3 regions of the Arthrobacter sp. Soil_C_49 genome follow, and region 1 is predicted to be linked to each of the others. Evidence: riboswitches for the same ligand, from Rfam matches in the RefSeq annotation. Region 1 holds a riboswitch; each other region holds the start of a gene.
What was found. A riboswitch is a leader RNA that binds a small molecule or an ion and turns the genes downstream of it on or off. The one in region 1 is predicted to bind cyclic di-AMP.

Region 1 (7,414 bases):
AGGACCAGGCCGGAAGCGGCAGCGATCACCGCTGCCTGGCGGCCGACGCCGCCGGCGTTGTCGCCAACAGCCTTGGCAATGATGGCGAACGAATTGGTCTTGGTGACCTCGGCACGATGCCGTGCGGTTGCACGAGTAGTCATCAGTTCTCTCTTTCGTTTTCCCCTGTCACCTTGTAGGCAGGCAGGGGGGTTTGGACGTGCCGGCATCTTGGGGGTACGCCGGCACGTCCCGAACGGGGATGTGTGATTTAGCGAAAAGCCTGTGGGCAAAGAAAAAGCCCTTGGACCCGGAGGTCGAAGAACTAGTTCATAGTGAAGAACGCGGAGGAGCCGGTGGCGGCAACCGCGTGCAGCAGCGTTCCCTGGGAGGGGTTAAGGGCGCTGATCATCATGCCGTTGCCGACGTAGATGCCAACGTGCGCGCCGCCGTTCTGCATAACAAGGTCACCGGGCTGCGGGGTGGAAGTGGGCTTCATGGCAGTCCATGCGTTGGTGCGCGGGATGCTGATGCCGGCCTGCGCGTAAACCCACTGGGTGAAGCCGGAGCAGTCCCAGCCGGTGACGGGGCTGGTACCGCCCCATACGTACGAGTGGCCGATGCCGGTGTACGCAATGGCAGCAATACCCGAGGTGGAGGCAGCGGACACGGTTTCGGCCAGCTTCTCCGTGGCAGATGCCGCGGTTCCGGCAGCAGCGGCTCCGGCAGCAGCGGTTCGATCAGCTGAGTCAGTGGACTGGGCGCGTACGGTCTGCACCTTGGGAGCGGCAGTGGTCTTGACCACGGGGCGTTCGAAGGAGACGGTGGCCGTGGGTGCCGCAGTAACGGCAAGGGCGCTTTGCGCTGACCCGGACTCGGTGGAGGCGGACACCCCGGCGGTGGTGTCTGCGGCGTTGGCCGGCAGGCCCATGCTCAGGATCAGGCCCGAGGCAGCTGCGATAACGGCAGCCTGGCGACCAACTGTCCCGGCATTGGCACTAACAGCCTTGGACACAGTGTCCAGGGGGTTGGTACGAACCGTTTGCGCACGGTGGCGCGCAGAATTATGGCGTGAAGACACGAAGGTAGCCTCTCCCAATGCCTGCGAGGTGAGCTGTCGGATTCGGATGGGAGTCACCCGGCCGCGCTGCTTCCAAGGAAGCTTTGCGACTTAACCCCAAGGCCTCTCCAATTGGAAAGGCCAAAATTGGTTCCCCCGCCCCTGCCAGACGATGTCATGCGAACGGACCTTGAGCGGTGGCAGAGCTAGGCAATCCGCACAAGAGCGTCAACTTCGGAAAAGTTGACGCGAGTTAGACGCTACAGCAGTTTTGACTGAATGTCACATTCAGATCACGACGGGTCACGTTCATCTGAGAGTTAACCGTCACTTGACTAGAGCCAGCCAGTGGGATCGACCACTTCGCCGTTGACCTGGACCTCAAAGTGCAGGTGGCAGCCGGTGGAAGCCCCCGTAGTGCCGCTAAGCGCGATAGCTTCGCCGCGGGACACGGTCTGCCCTTCCTTCACGCTGAAGGACGACAGGTGGTTGTAGGTGGTTTCCAGGCCGTTTCCGTGGTCGATCACCACGCGGTTCCCGCCGCCGTACTGGTGCCAGCCCACAAAGGTCACGGTTCCGGTAGCAGCTGCCATAACGGATGTGCCGCACTGGGCCACGTAGTCCTGGCCGCGGTGGAAATCGCCCGTTCCCCCTGTGATGGGACTCACGCGGTAGCCGAACGGCGATGCGGTGGACATCACAGCCAGCGGAGCACCAAGGCTGCCGGCCGAGGCGGCGCGGCTGATGGCACCTGCCGATTGGGCGCTGAGCAGTTGCTTCAGCTTGCCGTCCGGATCAGCCTGGGTGACTACCGCAGAGCGGCTGAAGTCGATCTGGGCTCCCGCTTCGGCTGAAACCTGCGGCTGCGGGGTAACGGCGGAAGCGGCTACGGGCGCACCACCGGCGGCATCGGTGGCCATCACGGGGCTGGTGGCGGGCACTGTCACGGTGAGGACCAGGCCGGTGGCAGCAAGGGCGATGCCGGCCTTTTGGCCGATGCCGCTGGCTGCGGCGAACTCGGTGATCTGGCGGAGGGGGCCGCGGCGACGGCGGGCATCACGGTGGAGATCGCGGGGGCGCTCCGACGTGATGACTTCGACAACGCGCGGTGTCGAAGCAGGGCCCGCCGCCCGGCGGCGTCCCCTGGAATTCTGCATGGTCAAGAAGGGTTCCTCTCTGGAAAGCCTGCGAAGTTAGCTGTCGGATTCGGGTCAGAGAGTTCAAAGACCCGGTCCGCCGTAAGCAAGCTTCGGCACAGAGATATCCCGGTAAGGATCCTTCGCTGGAAGAGGCTTGCTGCTGACGGACTTCACCCCAAGGCAGTCCCCCGGCTGCCGGTTGTGGTTCCCCCGCCTCTGCCAGTTACGACTCGTGCTCCCGATCCGCTGGCAGAGCTCGGCTCCAGATCAGGTAACGCTTTAATATCAACGCTTGGTTCAACTATAGGGGCTTAAGCCCCTTAGTAACAATTCCGTTATCTTTGCGTAAACGGCCCTCTATCGGGTACCCGGCGCCTTAGACCGCAGGCTGGCGGATTGCGACAAACACATGCGCAGCCACCTCGGGCGGCAGTTCCAGCGCGCCTTCAATGCCCGGGACGCGCACCGAAATGTAATCGCCGACGCGTTCCAGCGAGACAGTGGCGCCGGGGCGGATACCGCCTTCGTCGAGCTGGGACAGCAGCTCCGGCTCCACCTGGATGGGCTCCGCGAGCCTGCTCACGGTCACCTGCGATGCCGGCCCGTAGGACTTCATTGCTTCCAGCAGGCTGATGGCCCCGTCGGCGAAACCGGACGACGGCGCGCCGCCCAGGGCTGCCAGGCCGGGAATGGGATTTCCGTAGGGAGATTCCGTGGGGTGGTTGAGCATCTCATAGATCCGCCGCTCCACCCGCTCGCTCATCACATGCTCCCAGCGGCAGGCTTCGTCATGGACGTAGGCCCAGTCCAGGCCGATCACGTCGGCGAGCAGGCGCTCGGCCAGGCGGTGCTTGCGCATGACCTCGGTGGCGCGCTTCCGCCCGGTCTCAGTGAGCTCCAGGTGCCGGTCTCCGGAGACAACCACGAGACCATCGCGCTCCATCCTGCCAATGGTCTGCGAAACAGTGGGCCCGGAGTGCCGGAGCCGCTCTGCGATGCGCGCACGAAGAGCAACGATGTTCTCTTCCTCAAGCTCCAGAATGGTCCGAAGGTACATTTCCGTAGTGTCGATCAGATCCGTCATCCAGCTCAGCTCCTCGAGCGCAGTACCTTGCGTTGTCCCACCGTATCGCCTTCACTGCGACGTAGTCCGTGGAAAAGCTTAGCCTATTTTGACTTTGTCCGAATAGTTCGGCCCCTGCTGCTCAAGCGTCTCATTGGCTGGACTATGACGGTCCGGGTTCCCGCCGAAACAGCGCTTCAGGCAGAATGAGGAAGGCCCTGGTTGCAGTCACCGCCGACTGCCGGCCGCCAGCACCCGTCCGGACAAAGTTACGTCCACGCCGAAATTGGAGCACCTGTGAGCGAAACCAGCATCACTATTCCCGCCGACCTCCTGCCCAAGGACGGACGGTTCGGCGCCGGGCCTTCCAAAGTCCGTCAGGAGCAGATCGATGCGTTGTCGGCCGCGTCAAAGAACATCCTCGGCACTTCCCACCGGCAGGCCCCGGTCAAGAACCTGGTGGGTTCTGTCCGCGAAGGCCTGAGCCAGTTCTTCCGTGCACCCGAAGGGTACGAAGTGGTGCTGGGCGTAGGCGGCTCCACCGCGTTCTGGGATATTGCCAGCTTTGGCCTGGTGGAGAAGAAGGCCCAGCACCTTTCCTTTGGTGAATTCGGCTCCAAGTTCGCCGCAGCCACGAACAAGGCACCGTTCCTGGAGGCGTCCTCCATCATCAAGTCCGAGCCCGGCACCCGTCCCTCCGCGCAGGCGGAGGCGGGCGTGGACGTTTACGCCTGGCCGCAGAACGAGACCAGCACAGGCGTCGCAGCCCCCGTACAGCGTGTCACCGGCGCCGATGAAGGTGCGCTGGTCCTTGTGGACGCCACCTCTGCCGCCGGCGGCCTGGACGTCGACGTGGCCCAGAGCGACGTGTACTACTTTGCCCCGCAGAAGAACTTTGCGTCCGACGGCGGGCTCTGGCTTGGCCTGTTCTCCCCTGCAGCACTGGAACGGGCAGCCCGGATCAAGGCCGGCGACCGCTGGATCCCCGACTTCCTGGATCTGCAGACCGCCATCGACAACTCGCGCCTGAACCAGACCTACAACACCCCGTCACTGTCCACGCTGGTGACGCTGGACGCGCAGGTGCAGTGGCTGAACTCCAACGGCGGCCTGGACTTCGCGTCCAAGCGCACTGCGGATTCCGCCGGCCGGATCTACAGCTGGGCTGAGGCCTCGGAGTTCGCCACCCCCTTCGTCACCAACCCGGATGAGCGCTCGAACGTCATTGCCACCATCGACTTTGATGAGTCAGTGGACGCGTCTGTGGTTGCCAAGGTCCTGCGCGCCAACGGCGTTGTGGACACCGAACCGTACCGCAAGCTGGGCCGCAACCAGCTGCGCATCGCAACGTTCGTGGCCATCGAGCCTGCGGACGTTTCTGCCCTGCTGGAGAGCATCGACTACGTGGTGGGCGAGCTGCGCAAGTAGGCAGGACGCCTTAACGTACGACGGCGCCGCCCGGGTTCTTCCCGGGCGGCGCCTTTTGTTTGTCTTAGTTTATTTTGCTTTAGGAGGAGCGCTCCTGAAGGGCATCCGGTGAGGTGGTGCCGGCGTCGTCCGTGGCGGACTGTTCCGGCTCTTCGGCCTCGGAGGCAGCCGCTTCGGGGACATCTGCCTCAGCGTCCTGGCCGGCACGCCCTACAACCGCATCTTCGTCCACAGCGGCATCGGGAGACGCGGCACCGGCCGCTTCTGTTTCCTGCTCAGCTTCCTGCTCGTCCTCGGGCCGGACGCGCTCCGCCCACGGCACCCATTCCGGGGCGAGGATGGAGTCCTCGGACGGCAGCAGGCCCAGCTCGTTGACGGTTACCACCTTGGAGCGTGAGTTCCGGGTCAGTACCGCGAACCACTGCCAGCCGGCGTAGCCGGGCAGCCGGGACTCAAAAAGATGCGTCACCAGGCGGTCGCCTTCGCTCTTGGCCGCCAGGTGCCGTCCGATGTCCGATGCTGCCGTAATGCCCTCAATTGCGCTCCGGGCAGTGTCCACAGCGGCGGCAAGGAAAGCGTCGGGCTTGCCGGTCCGCCATACCGGGACACCGGCACGCGGCTTTGCTGCCCGCGCCGGCGCAGCGGCCGAACCCGGCGAGGCGGCGGACGAAACAGGCTCCTGCGGTTCCACTGCCGGCTCCGGCTGATCAGCTTCCGAAATCATCAGTGCCTAAACGTCCAGCTCGTCGGCAACCTTACGCAGGGCGGCGGCGATGGCCTTGCCCTTGTTGCCTTCCGGGTACTTGCCTTTGGAGAGGGTTCCGGACAGGTTGTCCAGCACGGTCACCAGGTCCTGGACCAACGGGGCAAGGTCCCGTGCGCTGGGCCGTTTTGCCTTGGCGATGGACGGCGTTTTGTCCAGCACGCGCAGCCCCAGGGCCTGGGCACCTTTGCGGCCGTCCGCCACCCCGAACTCAACGCGGGTGCCGGCCTTCAGCTCCGTTACACCCTCGGGCAGCGAGGACTTGGGCAGGAACACTTCCTGGCCGTCTTCGCCCGCAAGGAATCCGAAGCCCTTGTCCTTGTCATACCACTTGACCTTGCCGGTAGGCACGTAATCAACCTTCTTCGTTCTGACGTCTTGAGACACGGCCAGCCGTCACCGCATCCGCATTGTTGTGCGGGTTCAGGGTATGACGGCTGAAGACCGTGTTGGTCTGTATCCCTCAAGGTTATCCTGCCCGATGCCCTAACCCTGCTTTCCATGCCTGCCGACGTAACGCCCCTGGTACCCTTGCCTGCGCTGTCGGACCGGGCTGTTAGCGTTACGTCCATGACACCCTCGCGTTACCGGCGGCCCCTGACGATCTTCGCCGCGGTTGTTGCCGTGCTCTCGCTGGCGGCGGTGGCTGCCGTTATGGCTTTTGCCTTCGCCGGTGCGGTGGCTCCGGCCTGGGTCACCTACACCGCGCTTTACGGCCTGCCGCTGGCGTTCCTCCTGATGCTGTTCCTTGTCCTGGACAGCGTCGCCGGGCGCCGCCGGGCAGGAAAACCGGACGGGCGGTAACGTTGGACTGATGTCCCTTATTCGCGCGCTCAGCAAGGACCTGGAAGCCCGCAGCGATGACTCGCTGCGGTCGCTGTTTGACGCGCGGCCGGACCTCATCTCCCCCGCCGTTCCCGATTTCGCCGCCCTCGCTGCCCGGGCCAGCGGGAGGGTCAGCGTCCAGCGTGCACTGGAGCGCCTCAACCGGCCACAGATGCAGGTCCTGGAAACCCTCCACCTGTGTACGAACACGGATACGGAACACAGTGCGTCGGCCGCGGGGCTGCGGAAAATGATTTCGGGGTCCACCCTCGCAGCCGTGGAACGGATCCTGGCATCGCTGCAGGAACTCGCGCTGGTACACCGCGCCGAACCCCCGCACGGAACTGCGGCCAACAAGCAGCGCTACTACCTCCCCGTGGGCAGCCTCAAGGACGTGGTGGGGATCTATCCCGCCGGGCTGGGGCGGAGCTACACGGAACTGGTGCGCCTCCAGCCGGCGTTCGCGCAGCGGGCCGTCCAGCTTGTCACCGAACTCCACCGCAGCGGCGTCGCCATCCATGGCGCCACCACGCCCATGGAGGCGGCGCTGGCGCTGCAGCACTGGACGTCCTCCCCGGAGGCCCTGCAGGACATCCTGTCCACTGCCCCGGAACGGACCACCACGCTGCTCGCCAAATTCCGGAACTGGGCCATGGGTGCTGTCCCCCAGGCGCAACGCAAGGCGTCCATCACCAGCGAGGGGTCCGACGTCGGGCCCGTCGACTGGCTGCTGGCCCGCGGCCTGCTGGTGCCCCTGGACGCCGCCCATGTGGAGCTGCCGCACAGCGTGGGACTTTCACTGCGCGGCGGCGCCATCATCAACGACTTCGCCCTGTCACCGCCGGTCCCCGAGCTGGGCCGCACCAGCGCTGCACTGCGCAGGAATGCGGCGCTCGGTGCCATCGCAGAAACCCTTCGGCTGGTGGGCGAGATGCTCCATGCCGTGAAGGAACAGCCGTTGGCCACGCTCCGCAGCGGGGGCGTGGGCGTCCGGGAGATGAGGCGGCTGGCTGATGTGCTCCGGATCGACCAGCTGCGCGTCGGGCTGCTCCTGGAACTGTGCGGGCTGGCCGGCCTGATCCGGCTGGACGTTGACTCGTCGTCCTGGGTGCAGCCGCCGGAGTTGGAGTGGCTCGTCCTGCCCCGGCAGGAACAAT
Region 2 (7,414 bases), on a different contig from region 1:
TGGGTGCCAGGTCCGGCAGCATGGCCCACCGCATCATGGGCATGCTTAAGCGGCACTAGCAACCAGCACGAACCAGGAAGCAGGTCCCGGGCTCTCCCGGAACCTGCTTTTTGGTTCTGCAGACGCCATGCGTGAACTCGTTGTCCTGGGCACCGCATCCCAGGTTCCCACCCGGACCCGCAACCATAACGGCTATCTCCTGCGTTGGGACGGTGAAGGGCTGCTCTTCGATCCCGGCGAGGGAACGCAACGCCAGATGATCCACGCCGGCGTTTCAGCCACGTCGATCACCCGTATCTGCCTCACCCACGTCCACGGTGACCACTGCTACGGTCTGCCCGGCGTGCTGTCCCGCATGGCACTGGACGGCGTGCAACACCCGGTGCATCTCCACTACCCGGCATCAGGCGGAGATGTGGTCCACGCCCTCGTGTCCATCAGCTCTCCGGGCATCGACCTGCGGCTTCACCCGCACGGCGGAGGCGGAACGGTGGCCGACGGACTGGACATCCGGCCCCTCAAGCACCGCATCGAAACCTACGGCTACCGGCTGACGGAACCGGACGGCCGCACCCTGCTGCCCGACCGCCTGGCGGCAGCCGGCGTCCACGGTGCAGATGTTGGCCGGCTGCAGCGCGACGGCACCCTCGCCGGCGTCCGGCTGGAAGACGTGAGCATTCCCCGGCGCGGCCAGCGTTTCGCCTTCGTGATGGACACTGCACCCTGCGAGGGGGCAGAGGACCTGGCGGACGGCGTCGACCTCCTCGTCGCGGAGTCAACCTTCAGCGACGACGACGCCGCGCTCGCCGGCCAGTACCGCCACCTCACCGCGGGGCAGGCCGGGGAACTGGCCGGCCGTGCCGGCGCCAACACCCTGGTACTGACCCACTTTTCGTCACGGTACGACGACGTCACCCCCCTGGCTGCCCAGGCCGGCGTCCGTGCCGCGCAAGTAAGTGTTGTGGCCGCTCACGACCTCCAACGGGTGGCTCTTCCGGAACGGCGCCGCTGGCAGGACCCGGCGCCGGAAGACGGGAAGAGCCGAGTGGGCTCATTGCCAAACCCAACCACGGGGTAGAGAGTGAATTATCCGGTAGGCACGCCATGGCCCAGAGGCCCAATGCGTTGTGGAGGTAGACAATGAGCACAACTTCCGAAGAAGTCTATGACGTCACCCCTGAAGGCCAGGAACCAGAACTCAAGCGGGTCCTGGGACCCAAGCTCCTCCTGCTCTTCATTGTCGGTGACATCCTGGGCGCAGGGGTTTACGCCGTGACAGGGACCATGGCCGGAACAGTGGGCGGCATTGTGTGGCTGCCGTTCCTGCTGGCCTTTGTGGTGGCAACGCTGACGGCTTTCTCCTACCTCGAACTCGTCACGCAGTATCCCCAGGCCGCCGGCGCCGCCCTGTATACCCACAAGGCCTTCGGTATCCACTTCGTCACCTTCCTGGTGGCATTCGCCGTGGTCTGTTCAGGCATCACCAGCGCCTCCACCTCCGCCAACGTCCTGGCCCAGAACCTGTTTGGCGGCCTGGACATCAACGGGTGGATGGGAATGCCCGGGCAGGGCGTCATCACCGCCGTCGCCATGGCCTTTATGCTGCTCCTGGCCCTCATCAACCTGCGCGGCGTGGGGGAGAGCGTGAAGTTCAATGTCGTCCTCACCATGGTGGAGATGCTGGCCCTGTGCATAGTGATCGGCGTCGGCTTTTTTGTGATGTTCCAGGGAACGGGAAACGCCGGCGAGATTTTTGTCTTCAACGACTACCAGGACAAGGGCCTGTTCCTTGCGGTCACCGCAGCCACCTCCATTGCCTTCTTCGCCATGGTGGGTTTCGAGGACTCCGTGAACATGGTGGAAGAAACCCAGCACCCGGAAAAGATCTTCCCGCGGACCATGCTGACCGGCCTGGGCATCGCCGTCCTGTTGTACATGCTTGTTGCCGTCTCTGTGGTCAGCGTGCTCACGCCCACGGAGCTGGAAGGCATCAGGGAGGCCGAAGGCGCCGCCCTGCTGGAAGTGGTGCACAAAGGCTCGCCGGATTTCCCGATCGACAGGATCTTTCCTTTCCTCGCGGTCTTTGCCGTAGCCAACACTGCGCTGATCAACATGCTTATGGCCAGCCGCCTGATTTACGGGATGGCCCGGCAGCACGTCCTGCCGCGGCCCCTGGGCAAGGTCCTGCGCGGCCGGCGCACGCCCTGGGCCGGCATTCTCTTCTCCACGGTCCTGGCGCTCGGACTCATCCTCTACGTCACCAGTGACCCCGAAAGCAACATCGTGGCCAACCTCTCAGGCACCACGGCGTTCCTGCTGCTGTGCGTGTTTACGGTGGTCAACGTGGCCTGCGTGGTGCTGCGGCGCAAGCGGGACCCCAACCGCAAGGTATTCTTCACTTCGCCGGGGCAGATGCCGCTCGTGGCCGCATTGCTGTGCGCCTTCCTGGCCGGCCCGTGGGTGGGCAGGAACGTCATCCAGTACCAGATTGCCGGCGGCCTGATGGCCATCGGCGTTGTCCTTTGGTTCGTCACGTGGCTGATCAACCGGAAAACAAACCAGGAGGGAAGGCTTGAAGAATGACAGCTGCTGCTGAATCAACAATTACCTTTGACGGGCGGTTTGCCCGGGAACTGTCGGAGCTGGCTGTTCCCTGGCAGGCAGAGGAAGCACCCGACCCCAACCTCCTTGTCCTCAATGAGGAACTGGCGCGCGAACTGGGGCTGCATCCGGAATACCTCCAGTCGCCGGAGGGCGTCCGGCTCCTTCTGGGCAACCACATACCGGCGGGCGCGACGCCCGTAGCCCAGGCCTATGCCGGCCACCAGTTCGGCGGGTACTCACCCCTGCTCGGCGACGGCCGTGCCCTTCTCCTCGGAGAAGTGGCGGATGTGCACGGGAGGCTGCGGGATCTCCACCTGAAAGGTTCCGGCCGCACGCCCTTCGCCCGCGCCGGCGACGGCCGCGCCGTCGTCGGGCCCATGCTGCGGGAGTACGTGGTGAGTGAGGCGATGTACGCACTGGGCATCCCCACCACCCGTTCCCTGGCCGTGACGGCCACCGGCCGTCCGGTCCGCCGTGAGACCATGCTTCCCGGCGCGGTCCTGGCGCGGGTGGCAAGCAGCCACCTGCGGGTTGGGAGCTTCCAGTACGCGCGGGCCACCGAGAATATGGACCTCCTGCGGCGCCTCGCCGATCACGCCATCAGCCGGCACCACCCGTCTGCCGCCCAGGCGGACAACCCCTACCTTGCCCTCTTCGAGGCGGTGGTAGCCGCCCAGGCGTCACTGGTGGCCCGATGGATGCTGGTGGGCTTCGTCCACGGCGTGATGAACACAGACAACATGACCATCTCCGGGGAAACCATCGACTACGGCCCCTGCGCCTTTATGGACGCCTTCAACCCGGCGGCGGTCTACAGCTCCATCGACGTCGGCGGACGCTACGCCTACGCGAACCAGCCGGTGGTGGCGGAATGGAACCTCGCCCGCCTTGCCGAGGCAATGCTGCCGCTCATCAACGAAGACCAGGAACAGGCCGTGGCGCCGGCGGTGGAAGCATTGGGAGCGTTCCGCCGCCAGTACAGTGACGCCTGGTTCACCGGGATGAAAAAGAAACTCGGTTTGAAGGAACGCCCGGCGGGGAGCCCCGAGGCAGAAGAAGCCTCTGAGCTGGTGGACGGCGTAATTGCCATCCTCAAGGACGGGCCCGTGGACTACACGCGGTTTTTCCGGAGCCTCGGGCAGGCAGCGCGTGGAAACCATCGGCCCGTCCGGGGCATGGTCCTGGATCTGGCCGCATTCGACGCCTGGGCCGCGCGGTGGCAGGCCCTGCAGCCCGACGCGGGCCTGATGGACCGGGTCAACCCCGCGTATATACCGCGCAACCACCTGGTGGAGGAAGCGCTCGCCGCAGCAACTGACGGCGACCTTGGCCCGTTCAACCGGCTCGTGGACGTTGTCCGTGCGCCGTACGAGGAGCGCCCGGGCCTGGAGCGCTACGCCGAGGGAGCCCCGGAAGACTTCGGCAGCTACCAGACCTTCTGCGGCACGTAAGGGATCCACCAACAACGAAACAGGGGCGGCAGGCGGGAATCCCGCCTGCCGCCCCTGTTTGGGTTGCGTGACTACGCTACGCGGACGAAGGAAGCGCCGCTGAGCCAGCTGATGGAGTGGACCTCGGTCTTGAAACCGTCCACGCCGCCGCTGACAACCTGGCCGTTGCCGGCGTACACACCGACGTGGCCGGCAGTGATCACCAGGTCACCGGCAGCGGGGGTTCCCACCACGGAGCCGTACTGGAAGAACTGGCCGGGAGCCAGGTCGCCAACGCTCTTACCCACGGACCGCAGGGCTTTCTCCACCATGGCGGTGCAGTCCTGCTGGACGCCCACCTGGCCGTAAGCCGACGCCAGGATGGCGGCGCCGGCGCCCGAACCGGTGGCAGCCGGAGCTGACGCGTAGGAGACGTTCACCCCGGTGTTGGCCGGAGCCGCGGCAACAGCTGCCTGGACGGGAGCAGGAGCAGGAGCAGCGGCCGGAGCGGCTGCAACTTGACCGGCACCCGGAATCTGGATCTGGTCGCCGGGGTAGATGATCGCGGTGATCGCCAGGCCATTGGCGGACAGGACGTCATTGAGGCTGACGCCGTAGGCGGCTGAGATGCCGCCCAGGGTGTCGCCCGAAACAACGGTGTGCGCGTTGGCTGCAGCTGCTGCCGGAGCAGCCACGGCAGCGGCAGGCGCTGCGGAAGCCTGGGTGTTAGTGGTCCCGGTGGTGTCCGGTCCGGTTACGCCTGCGTGGGCCGGGGCGCCCACACCGAACGCAATGCCGGAGGCTGCTGCTACGGCGAGCGCCGGGCGGCCAAGCGACTTGGCTGATACAGCCAAGCCCTGGAGCGCGATTGAGCGGGCCGGAGTCGCGCGGTGACGGGCGGTAATGGAATTTTTTGACACGTTTGATCGCCTCTCCCATGCCTGCGGGGTGAGCTGTCGGGTTCGGGTTGGAGATACCCGGCCGGAAGCGGCTCCGAAACGGAACGGAGGCGCTAGCGACTTAACCCCAAGGCCTCTGATGAGGCCGCGGAAAGGTGGTTCCCCCGTCCCTGCCAGCTGGAAAGCGATTGAATCCCGGATCAGTGGCAGGGCTCGGCATACTGATGGGAATGTCCCGTTTGGGAGGGACACCTGAAGACCATAACCCGCCCTCCAGTCAATTGTCACATTTGGATAACATACGAGCGGCTTCTCTCGTATTTAGCCATTGACTGGATTTCGGCGGCGATCTTTTGCTGACCTCGGCTGATGCGCCTGGTTACTCCTCGGCGCACGCGCGCGTAACAAAGTCATAAAGTTGCGCACGTAACACCGCGTCTGCGGCAACTTTCAGCTGCCCCTCGCGTCCGTCCGCTTGAACGTGGAGGGGAAGCAGGGTGCCCACCTTGTCCTCTGCCACGGCGTGCGGATCGCAGCGCGCAGGCCTGATCCACAAGCGCCATTCAGCGGGCGGTCCGCCCTGCTCGATACTGATGCCCGCAGGCCAGGGATGCCCGGGCACCTCAGTCAGGAGAGTTGTCCCCTGGATGTGGTCCAGCAGCAGGGACTTCGCCACGCCGTTCACCCGGGCTTTTGGAATGGCAACCAGCCGGACGACGGCGGTGCGGGAGTCCGCGGCCACGTCAAGGGAGGAGTCCAAGGCGATGTCCGCAACGGCAGCAGCGCCGGCGGCAAGGCAGAGCTCGGCGTTGTTCCGGCTGAGGACGCCGAACGGATCGTCGGCTCCGCGCGTCAGCTCCTGCGGTTCTGAGTGCGCCGGGCCGGTGAACAGCACCGAAGCCAGTGTCTCCGTCGCGGGGGCTGGCCCGTCAGTGCATTCGGCTGCGGGAAGCTGGACCGGGAGGCTCTTGGGCTGTCCGGGAGGCAACTCAAGTCCTGCGCCGTCACGCTGCCACCGAAGTTCGCCTCGGAACAGCGGCGTGGACACCCGGACTTCTTCGACGGCCAGGGGTCCGCCGGTGGTATTGGTGAGCTGCAGCAGCACGGCCTGCTTGCCGTATTGGTCCCGCGACTGGTTGATTTCCACGGAAATCGGCTGCGGCTTAGTCGCCGGCGGTTGCTCCGGTCCCGTGCACGCGCTGACGCCGGCTGCTGCCGCGGCAAGTGCCGTCGGGGCGGCCATCCACTGCAGCCGGGTCCGAAAATGCTGCCCGCCCATACCGCCGCCGAGTGCACTGTCCCCGTACATGCCAACAGTTTAGGGGGCGCTTCCCTGCGGCCGCCGGGCGCCCACGCTGGCGGGCGGGATGGTCTAAGGACTTCCGGCAATGTAACGATGTGGAAACTTCGGCCGTCCGGCCCGGGTTGCCGCCGGTATGCTTCGGGACTATGCCCCTGTTCGTTACAAAACCCAGGCCTGTCGCGCTCGCAGGGCTGTTGGCGGTTGCCTTGGCCGGAACGCTGTGGAATGGCCCGGCCGCCGGGGCGGAGCAGGACCCGGCCGGTGACTATCCCTCCTGGGAGGATGTCCAGCAGGCGAAGTTGACCGAAGCCGGTAAGGCAACGGAGATCACCAGGATCAACGACTTGCTGGGTGGCCTGCAGGCCCAGTCGGAGTCCCTGGGAGCAGCGGCCGTCCGGTCGGCGGCCGAGTATGCCGTTACGGACTCTGCCCTTCAGGCGGCCGGCGCAAAAGTGGAGGCCCTCACCGCACAGGTTTCGCAGGCGAACGCCGAGCTGTCCAGGCACCGGAAGGAACTGGGTGCCCTCGCGGCCCAGTCCTATAAAACCGGCGGCACCACCATGGGATTCTTCGTTGCCCTCGATGCGATCCAGACCAACAGCGTCCAGGGGCTCAACGTGGTGCGGATTGTCGGCGATAAAACGGCAGGGCTGGTGGCCAGGGCAGAGCAGACCGGCCGGATCGCATCCTCGTTGGCCGCCCAGGAAAGCGCCGCCAAAGCCGAACGGGAGCGGTTGTCCCTTGAAGCCAAGGCGAAACTGGACGCCGCCCGGTCCGCGCAGGATGCGATGGCACGCCAGGTCGCGGAAAGCCGCCAGCGCAGCGAGGAGCTGACAGCGCAACTGGCCTCGCTCAAGGGCACGACGGCGGCAGTTGAGGGCGCATACCGGCAGGGCCAGGCCGCGCAGGCCGCCTATGAGGCCGCGCAGGCCGCAAAGCGCGCCGCAGCTGCTGAGCAGGCCCGCCAGCAGGCAGAAGCGGCAGCCAGGGCGGCCGCAGCAACTGCCGTCCGCCCGCAGGCTCCAGCCGGCCCTGCACCGGCAAATCCTGCACCGGCAAATCCTGCACCCGCCAATCCGGCCCCGGCAAAGCCCGCGCCGGCAAATCCTGCCCCCGCCCCTGCGCAGCCCGTGGCACCCGGCCCGCCGCCCGTCGTCGTGCCTTCCGTTCCCGGCGGC
Region 3 (7,414 bases), on a different contig from region 1:
ACAGCTCAGCCAGGCCGCGGACCGGTCGAACGATCCTGGCCGCCCGCCCATGGGCGCCTTCGCGCCCGAGGTCCCCGCACTGTTCCTGACGGCCAAGGACGCCGTGCAGGACCGGATCGTGGGCCTTGCGGCCGGCGGCGACGATTACGTCACCAAACCGTTCAGCATGGAGGAAGTCCTCCTGAGGCTGCACCGGCTGGTCCAGCGTTCCGGCGTGGCGGCCATGGATACGGCTGAACTGGTGGTGGGCGACCTGGTGCTGAACGTCGACACTCGGGAGGTGACCCGGGCCAGTGAGGAACTCCAGCTCACGGCCACCCAGTTCGAACTGCTCCGCTACCTGATGGAGAACCCCAAGCGGGTGATCAGCAAGGCCCAGATCCTGGACCGGGTGTGGGACTACGACTTCGGCGGCCAGGCGAACATCGTTGAGCTCTACATCTCCTACCTGCGCAAGAAGGTGGATGCCGTGCACCCGCCCATGATCCACACCGTCCGCGGGGCCGGGTACGTCATCAAGCCTGCGGAGTAGGCGCACCGTGTCTTCGCAACCGGCCGCGCCCCACCGCCGGAGCTGGTTCAAGCCCGACACCTGGCACTTGCGCACCCGCCTCATCCTCCTTGCAATGACCCTGCTGATCGCCATCTGCGGCGCGGTGGGCGTGGCCAGCTACGCCTCCATGGACGCATTCCTCACCCGCCAGCTGGACGAACAGCTCAGCCAGGCCGCGGACCGGTCGAACGATCCTGGCCGCCCGCCCATGGGCGGCTTCAACGGAAGGGACCCGCTGGACGCCCGCGGCCAGAGCGTGGGAACCCTGAACGCCCGCATCCTCAACGGGCAGGTCAACAGCGCCGGATTTCTCGCCTCGGACACCACCCGGCAGGCCCTTTCGGCGGAGGACAAGCAGGCCCTGCTCGACCTGGCAACGGACGCGCAGCCAGTGGACCGCGCCCTCTCCAACGGCGACTACCGGCTGATAGCCGTGAAAACGAACTTTGGCGATGTCCTGGTGACCGGACTCCCCCTCGCCGCCAAGGAGAGTACGCTGGCCTCCCTGGTGTGGACCTTCGTGTTCGTCTCCCTGGGCGGCCTGCTGCTCATCGGGCTGGTGGGGACCGTCCTGATCCGCCGCACCATGAAACCGCTCGAGCAATTGTCAGAGGTGGCCACCCGCGTTTCACGGCTGCCCCTGGATGCCGGCGAGGTGGCACTTGCGGTGCGCGTCCCGCCGTCGAACTCCAATCCGGGAACGGAAGTGGGCAGCGTGGGCCACGCGCTGAACCTGATGCTGGACAACGTCGCCAATGCGCTGCGGGCGCGGCAGAAGAGCGAGACCAAGGTGCGGCAGTTTGTGGCCGACGCGTCGCACGAACTGCGCACTCCCCTGACAGCCATTCGCGGCTACACCGAGCTGATGCGGATGACTGAGGACTTTACCCCCGACGGCGAAAAGTCACTGGCGCGGGTTCAGAGCCAGTCGGAGCGGATGACGGCCCTGGTGGAAGACCTGCTGCTGCTGGCCCGCCTCGATGAGGGCCAGCCGCTCAAGCTCAGTGAAGTGGACCTGACACAGCTGGTGATTGAGGGTGTCAGCGACGAAAAGGTGATCGCGCCCGGACACAACTGGCGGCTGGAGCTTCCGGACGAGCCAGTAGTGGTCAACGGTGACGCTTCACAGCTGCGGCAGGTGCTGATGAACCTGCTGTCCAACGCACGCAAGCACACTCCCGCCGGAACCACGGTGGTGACAGGCGTGAGCAGGTCGCCTGAAGGCGCGGCGGTAGTAACCGTAACGGACGACGGCGGCGGCATTCCTGCCGAGTTCGTGGACCATGTCTTTTCACGCTTCGCCCGCGCAGACGCGGCACGAAAGAGCACGGACGACCAAGCAGGCGCCTCCGCTGCCGAAGGCACCAGTGGACTGGGATTGTCCATCGTGGAGTCCATTGTCGAGGCACATGGCGGAAAGGTAACGGTGACGTCACAGCCAGATCGGACACAATTCGTCCTGCGACTTCCACTTCCCGAGCTGCCATAGCAACGTGACGCGCCGCCACCGTGATCTCTGTTACCAAAATGTGACTTAAGCGCCGCACTCCTGTACCGTCGATTGGGTGAGGTTCCCGACGGGAACCCATATCCGGATGACGCCAAGCTCTGCCGCTTCCCGGATTCCGCTTGAGCACAACGGCAGAGGCGGGGGACCCACAGTCCCGGGCAATTACTGCCCTTGGGGTTAAGCACGCACGTGTATTTTCCGTGCGGCCGGATGCCCTCATCCGAACCCGACAGCTAACTCCGCAGGTGTGAGAGGCGATCCATCATGTCCAAGTTCCTTGCTAAACCGCGCCCGAATTCCGAGTCTGCGTCCCACGCTGGCCGCAATGCCGGCAAAGTCCCCTTCATTGGCAAGCGCGCCTTTGTCTTTGCGGCATCCGCTGCACTCCTCGTAGGAGTCGGAGCGGCCGGACAGGCTACCGAGTCCAGCCTCCGCGTCTCCGCCACCGAAACCCAGGCGGCCGCAGCGCAGTCCAACCTCAGCATCGAGAAGAGCGAAATCCAGGCCAACCCTGCGCCTGCCCCGGCTGCAGAAGAGATTGCGGTGGCCCCGCAGGCAGCAGAGCCCGCACCGGCGCCTGCTGCCGAGCCTGCACCCGCTCCGGCCCCGGCTCCCGAGCCTGCCCCGGCGCCTGCCGCCGCTCCTGAGCCTGCACCCGTCGTCGCCGTCAACGACCCCGCCGGCGCCCAGGCTTACGCTGCAGGGCAGCTCGCCAGTTACGGCTGGGCTCCAGACCAGATGCAGTGCCTGGTGACCCTGTGGGACAAGGAGTCCGACTGGACCACCACGGCCACCAACGCCAGCAGCGGCGCGTACGGCATCGTCCAGTCGCTGCCCGCTGAAAAGATGGCGAGCGCCGGCGCGGACTACCTCACCAACTACCGTACGCAGATCACCTGGGGCCTGAACTACATCCAGGAGCGCTACCAGTCCCCCTGCGGCGCGCTGAACTTCCACCTGTCCAACAACTGGTACTGAGCCATACGGAACCCGTGGCGCGGCGGCGGCACCTGTTGGAGAAGCAGGCGGCCCGGCATACTGTGATCCATGAAGTTAGGGCAGCGGAAACAAGACCGGCATTGAAGTTCCCGGAGAAGTCCTTGCAGCCTTGGAGGCGGGCAAGCGGCCGCCTGTAGTGGTGACCATCAACGGCAAGAGCTACCGGAGCAGCGTCGCGGTGATGGGCGGACAAAACCTGATCTCCCTCAGCTCAGCATACCGGGACTTCATCGGAGTATCCGCCGGCGACACCGTTGAAGTGGACCTGGAGCTGGACACGCAACCCCGCATTGTGGAAGTCCCCGAGGACCTCGCTGCAGCAATGGCGGCGGAACCGGCTGCCGTGGAGTTTTACGCGACGCTAAGCTACAGCGCGCAGCGGCGGTACGTGGAGCCGCTGGGCGGGGCCAAGACGCCAGAGACGCGGTCCCGGCGTATTGCCAAGGTAGTGGCGGATCTCAAAGCCGGAAAGAAATAACCGTCCGGTCTTCGGCGTCCCTGCCGGTTTCGACGGCGACCGCGCTGTAGTCCGTTATGTGCAGTACGCCGGCGGGCAGCGGGCCGGTGTTAGGTCCCACTGCCACTGTGCGGATTCCGGCGGCCACCCCAGCGGCGATCCCCGCCGGAGCGTCTTCGAACACCAGGGCGTCCGCAGGATCCACGCCGAGATAGGCTGCGGCCTTCAGGTATCCCTCAGGATCCGGCTTGCCGCGGGTCACCAGCTCAGCCGCGACTGCGATGGCTGGCATAGGCAGTCCGGCTGCTTCCATCCGGATGTCAGCCAGGACGCGGTCAGCGGACGTGACCAGGGCAACGGCATCCGGAGGCAGGGCTGCCAGCAGCCGGCCGGCGCCGTGCAGGGCCACAATGCCATCAGTGCGGAGGCGTTCCATCGCCCCGAGTTCCGCCGTCAGTGCCGCGACGTCGGCGCCCGCTGGAGCAAACCGGGTGACAGTATCGCGCGCCTGGACGCCGTGCGAGGTCTGGAGTATTTCTTCGAGGTCCAAGCCATAGCGCGCAGCGAACTCACCCCAGACCTGCTCCACCACAGCAGTGGAATCGACCAGGGTGCCGTCCATGTCAAAGAGGACGGCGCGGCAAGTCAGCGTGCGGGTTCCGGCCGGGGTGGAGACAGTCATGATCCCCATTCTCCCCGTTGGGTGTCAGCTTTCGCGCCCCGGGATGTACTGGACGGCCCACCTGTTGCCATCGGGATCAGCAAAGTACACGAAGTGGCCCCAGGCCTGCACGTCCACATCGCTGACGTCCACCCCGTTGTCTTTCAGGTGCTTGTGGGCGGCGTGGATGTCGTTGACCACCAACTGAAGGTTCGATCCGGTGCCGGGAGGCGCGTCACTGAGCCCTTCCCCGATGCAGATCGAGCAGGCTGAGCCGCGGGGCGTCAGCTGCACAAAGCGGATGGAGTCCGAGGGGCGCTCATCGAAGTCCGCGTTGAACCCCACCTTGTTGACGTAGAAATCCTTGGCGCGGTCCACGTCCGATACAGGGACAAACACAAGTTCCAGTTTCCAGTCCATCCGCACAGGCTAGCGGCGGGACGAGGAATGGAAAAGGCTTGTGGGCTACCCGGCGATGCCGTAGAGGCGGTCGCCCGCGTCCCCGAGACCGGGAACGATGTACGACTTCTCGTTGAGCTTTTCGTCGATGGAAGCCAGGACGATGGTGACGTTCGCGCCGGAGAGTTCTTCCTCCAGCTTGGCCAGGCCCTCCGGTGCGGCCAGGAGGCAGATGCAGGTCACGTCCGAGGCGCCGCGCTTGAAGAGGAACTTGATGGCTTCGCGCAGGGTACCGCCGGTGGCCAGCATGGGGTCCAGGACGAAGATCTGCCGGTCGGTGAGGTCCTCGGGGAGGCGCTCGGCGTAGGTGATGATGTCCAGGGTTTCCTCGTCGCGGGCCATGCCGAGGAAACCGACTTCCGCGGTGGGGACGAGTTTTGTCATGCCCTCGAGCATCCCCAGCCCGGCGCGCAGGATGGGGACCACCAGCGGGGTGGGCTTGGTGAACGCGGTACCCACGGTGGTGCTGACCGGAGTTTCGATGGTGACGGGTTCGGTGCGGACCTCGCGGGTGGCCTCGTACGCGAGCAGGGTCACCAGCTCCTCCGTCAGCTGCCGGAAGACCGGGGACGGAGTGTTCTTGTCCCGCAGGACGGTGAGCTTATGGGCGACCAGGGGGTGGTCCACAACGAGAGTGCGCATGCGTCAAAACTATCACCCGGTTGCTCGGCGCTTCCCCAAGCGTCAGCTGCCTGCGGCCCTCCGGGAGGAGCCGCCGTCGCTCCTTCCTGAGGAGCCGCCGTCGTACCCTGCTGTGCCCGCGCCCTGCTGCGTTTCGCCGCTGTGGTCCTCGCGGATGGCGGGATGCTCGAAGGTCGGGGCCGGTCCGGCGTGCTCGCGCCTGCGGATGAGATGGAACAGCCGGTGGGCAAGAATCACCATGCAGACCCAGGCGAGGCCGAGGAACCATCCGGCCATCACGTCCGTGAGCCAGTGGTGCCCGAGGAAGACGCGGCTCAACCCCATGGCGATGATGAAGATGGCACCGGCCGTGATGGCTGTGATCCTGGCCCAGAGGATCTGGAACTGCAGGCACATGATGTAGACCAGGACGCCGATCACCACGGTGGTGTTCAGGGTGTGGCCGCTGGGGAAGGACGGCGATGTTTCGTAGGGCGGCACTGCCTCTGAATGATCGGGGCGGGTCCTGCCTACCAGTCGCTTGCCGTACGTGGTGGCCAGCGTGGAAACGAGCGCTGCCCCGCCCACCAGGACAATGGGACGCCACGTCCGGCTCAGGAAAGTCAGCCAGGCGGTGAGGATGCTGGCCAGGATGGGCATGCCGATTCCGCCGCCCACGTTGGTGAAACCGGTGACGAAGGCGTCGACTTCCGGATTCCGCAGCGTCTGTGAATATTCCAAGGTGGGAATATCAAGGCTGGCAAGCCCTTCGTCATCCACCACATTTGAGTAGACCTCTGCCCCCAGCAGGGCCAGGGTGAGCACCAAAGCGCCGCCGATGACCATCGTCAGCCACAGTGCGGCATACGGCTTGATCCACGTCTCCACGCGTTCTCTGACGGTGCTCACTATTCCTCCCGGCGGATGTACGTCACGGCCTGTGGGTATCCTTCGAAACTATCATTGAGCCATGGTCTCCGCAGAAAAGAATCACCACGAGTGGATGGGCCTTGCCCTGGCGGAGGCACGAAGTGCCCTGGCGACGGAGGACGTTCCCATCGGCGCAGTGATCATAGGGCCCGACGGCGGCGTGCTGGGTTCCGGACGGAACCAGCGGGAGGAATTGGGAGACCCCACCGCCCATGCCGAGGTGGTGGCCATCCGTGAAGCGGCGGCGCGGCTGCGCGAGCTGTCTCAGGCATCCGGTAGCAGCGGAGACGGCTGGCGGCTGGCCGACTGCACGCTGGTGGTAACGCTGGAACCGTGCGCCATGTGCGCGGGCGCCATTGTCCTGGCGCGGATTCCCCGCGTGGTGTTTGGGGCGTGGGATGAGAAGGCTGGGGCGGCAGGTTCGGTGTTTGACGTCCTCCGCGAGCGCCGGCTCAATCACTGGGTCGAGGTTTATGGTGGGGTGCGTGAGGCCGAGTGCGGCGGGCTGCTGCGGGACTTTTTTGCGGGGCACCGCACGGGGATTTAGGCGGCCCGTTCTCCTGTTTCAAGTTCGCGCCGGGTCATCTTGGGGTGCGTCATGGGGAGACTGCTTCCAGCACAAGCCGGGCCGACTGGTCCCACCCCGGCAACCTGTTCCGGGTTTCCAAGGCTGCCGCCCGCCACGCGTCCCTGGTGCTTGTGTCCTGCAGCCAGTTCCGCAGAACCGCCGCGAGGAGAGCCGGGCCTTCCGGGCCGTCAGTTCCCGGAAAGTGCACTGCTGTTCCAGGCAGCGTTCCGCTTTTGCCTTGTTCCGGCGCCGCAAAGCCCAGGGCCTCCACTGCGCCGGTCCCTGCGCGCACCACCACAGGAATTCCATGTGCCAGCGCTTCCGTGACCACCATGCCGAACGCCTCAGCCTTGGAAACCAGGACGCTCAGGTCCGCGCGGTTCCATTCGTCTTCGAGATCCTGCCCCTTCCGTTCCCCGGCAATCCGGATACGGTCCTGCAGCCCGTGTGCGGTGACAGCTGCCCGCACACGCCCGGCGTAGTCCGGGTCTGCCTGGTCCGAACCCACCAGTGCCGCCGTCCATTCAAGTTCCCGGATAAGAGCCAGGGCTTCGACCACCAGCACCTGGTCCTTGTTCGGCAACAGGGCGGCCACGGTAATGATGTGGGGCGGAACCGAGCCTTCCGCCCGGTGTGCCCTTTCAGTCCCGGGAAGG

Region 2: it holds a riboswitch for cyclic di-AMP, as region 1 does, so the genes downstream of both, AC3A4Z_RS03270 (LysM peptidoglycan-binding domain-containing protein) here and AC3A4Z_RS19965 (peptidoglycan DD-metalloendopeptidase family protein) in region 1, are expected to answer to the same signal.
Region 3: it holds a riboswitch for cyclic di-AMP, as region 1 does, so the genes downstream of both, AC3A4Z_RS16680 (aggregation-promoting factor C-terminal-like domain-containing protein) here and AC3A4Z_RS19965 (peptidoglycan DD-metalloendopeptidase family protein) in region 1, are expected to answer to the same signal.

Annotation. Positions count from the first base shown of each region.
Region 1 covers NZ_JBDGJZ010000016.1:61,792-69,205, forward strand. The annotation lists gene AC3A4Z_RS19955 (NlpC/P60 family protein) at 1-143, opposite strand, end outside; gene AC3A4Z_RS19960 (NlpC/P60 family protein) at 305-994, opposite strand; cyclic di-AMP (ydaO/yuaA leader) riboswitch at 1,065-1,227, opposite strand; gene AC3A4Z_RS19965 (peptidoglycan DD-metalloendopeptidase family protein) at 1,375-2,196, opposite strand; cyclic di-AMP (ydaO/yuaA leader) riboswitch at 2,207-2,448, opposite strand; gene AC3A4Z_RS19970 (iron-dependent transcriptional repressor DtxR) at 2,555-3,262, opposite strand; gene serC (phosphoserine transaminase) at 3,539-4,669, shown strand; gene AC3A4Z_RS19980 (DUF3027 domain-containing protein) at 4,749-5,393, opposite strand; gene AC3A4Z_RS19985 (cold-shock protein) at 5,400-5,783, opposite strand; gene AC3A4Z_RS19990 (hypothetical protein) at 6,003-6,236, shown strand; gene AC3A4Z_RS19995 (helicase-associated domain-containing protein) at 6,247-7,414, shown strand, end outside.
Region 2 covers NZ_JBDGJZ010000001.1:701,105-708,518, reverse strand. The annotation lists gene AC3A4Z_RS03290 (hypothetical protein) at 1-59, shown strand, start outside; gene AC3A4Z_RS03285 (ribonuclease Z) at 128-1,078, shown strand; gene AC3A4Z_RS03280 (APC family permease) at 1,141-2,583, shown strand; gene AC3A4Z_RS03275 (protein adenylyltransferase SelO) at 2,580-4,055, shown strand; gene AC3A4Z_RS03270 (LysM peptidoglycan-binding domain-containing protein) at 4,127-4,954, opposite strand; cyclic di-AMP (ydaO/yuaA leader) riboswitch at 4,958-5,130, opposite strand; gene AC3A4Z_RS03265 (hypothetical protein) at 5,313-6,242, opposite strand; gene AC3A4Z_RS03260 (coiled-coil domain-containing protein) at 6,383-7,414, shown strand, end outside.
Region 3 covers NZ_JBDGJZ010000011.1:57,412-64,825, reverse strand. The annotation lists gene AC3A4Z_RS16690 (response regulator transcription factor) at 1-532, shown strand, start outside; gene AC3A4Z_RS16685 (sensor histidine kinase) at 540-2,042, shown strand; cyclic di-AMP (ydaO/yuaA leader) riboswitch at 2,170-2,322, shown strand; gene AC3A4Z_RS16680 (aggregation-promoting factor C-terminal-like domain-containing protein) at 2,328-3,041, shown strand; gene AC3A4Z_RS16675 (YdeI/OmpD-associated family protein) at 3,142-3,540, shown strand; gene AC3A4Z_RS16670 (HAD-IA family hydrolase) at 3,521-4,201, opposite strand; gene AC3A4Z_RS16665 (glyoxalase superfamily protein) at 4,226-4,600, opposite strand; gene upp (uracil phosphoribosyltransferase) at 4,646-5,281, opposite strand; gene AC3A4Z_RS16655 (phosphatase PAP2 family protein) at 5,324-6,169, opposite strand; gene AC3A4Z_RS16650 (nucleoside deaminase) at 6,231-6,737, shown strand; gene AC3A4Z_RS16645 (glycosyltransferase family 4 protein) at 6,787-7,414, opposite strand, start outside.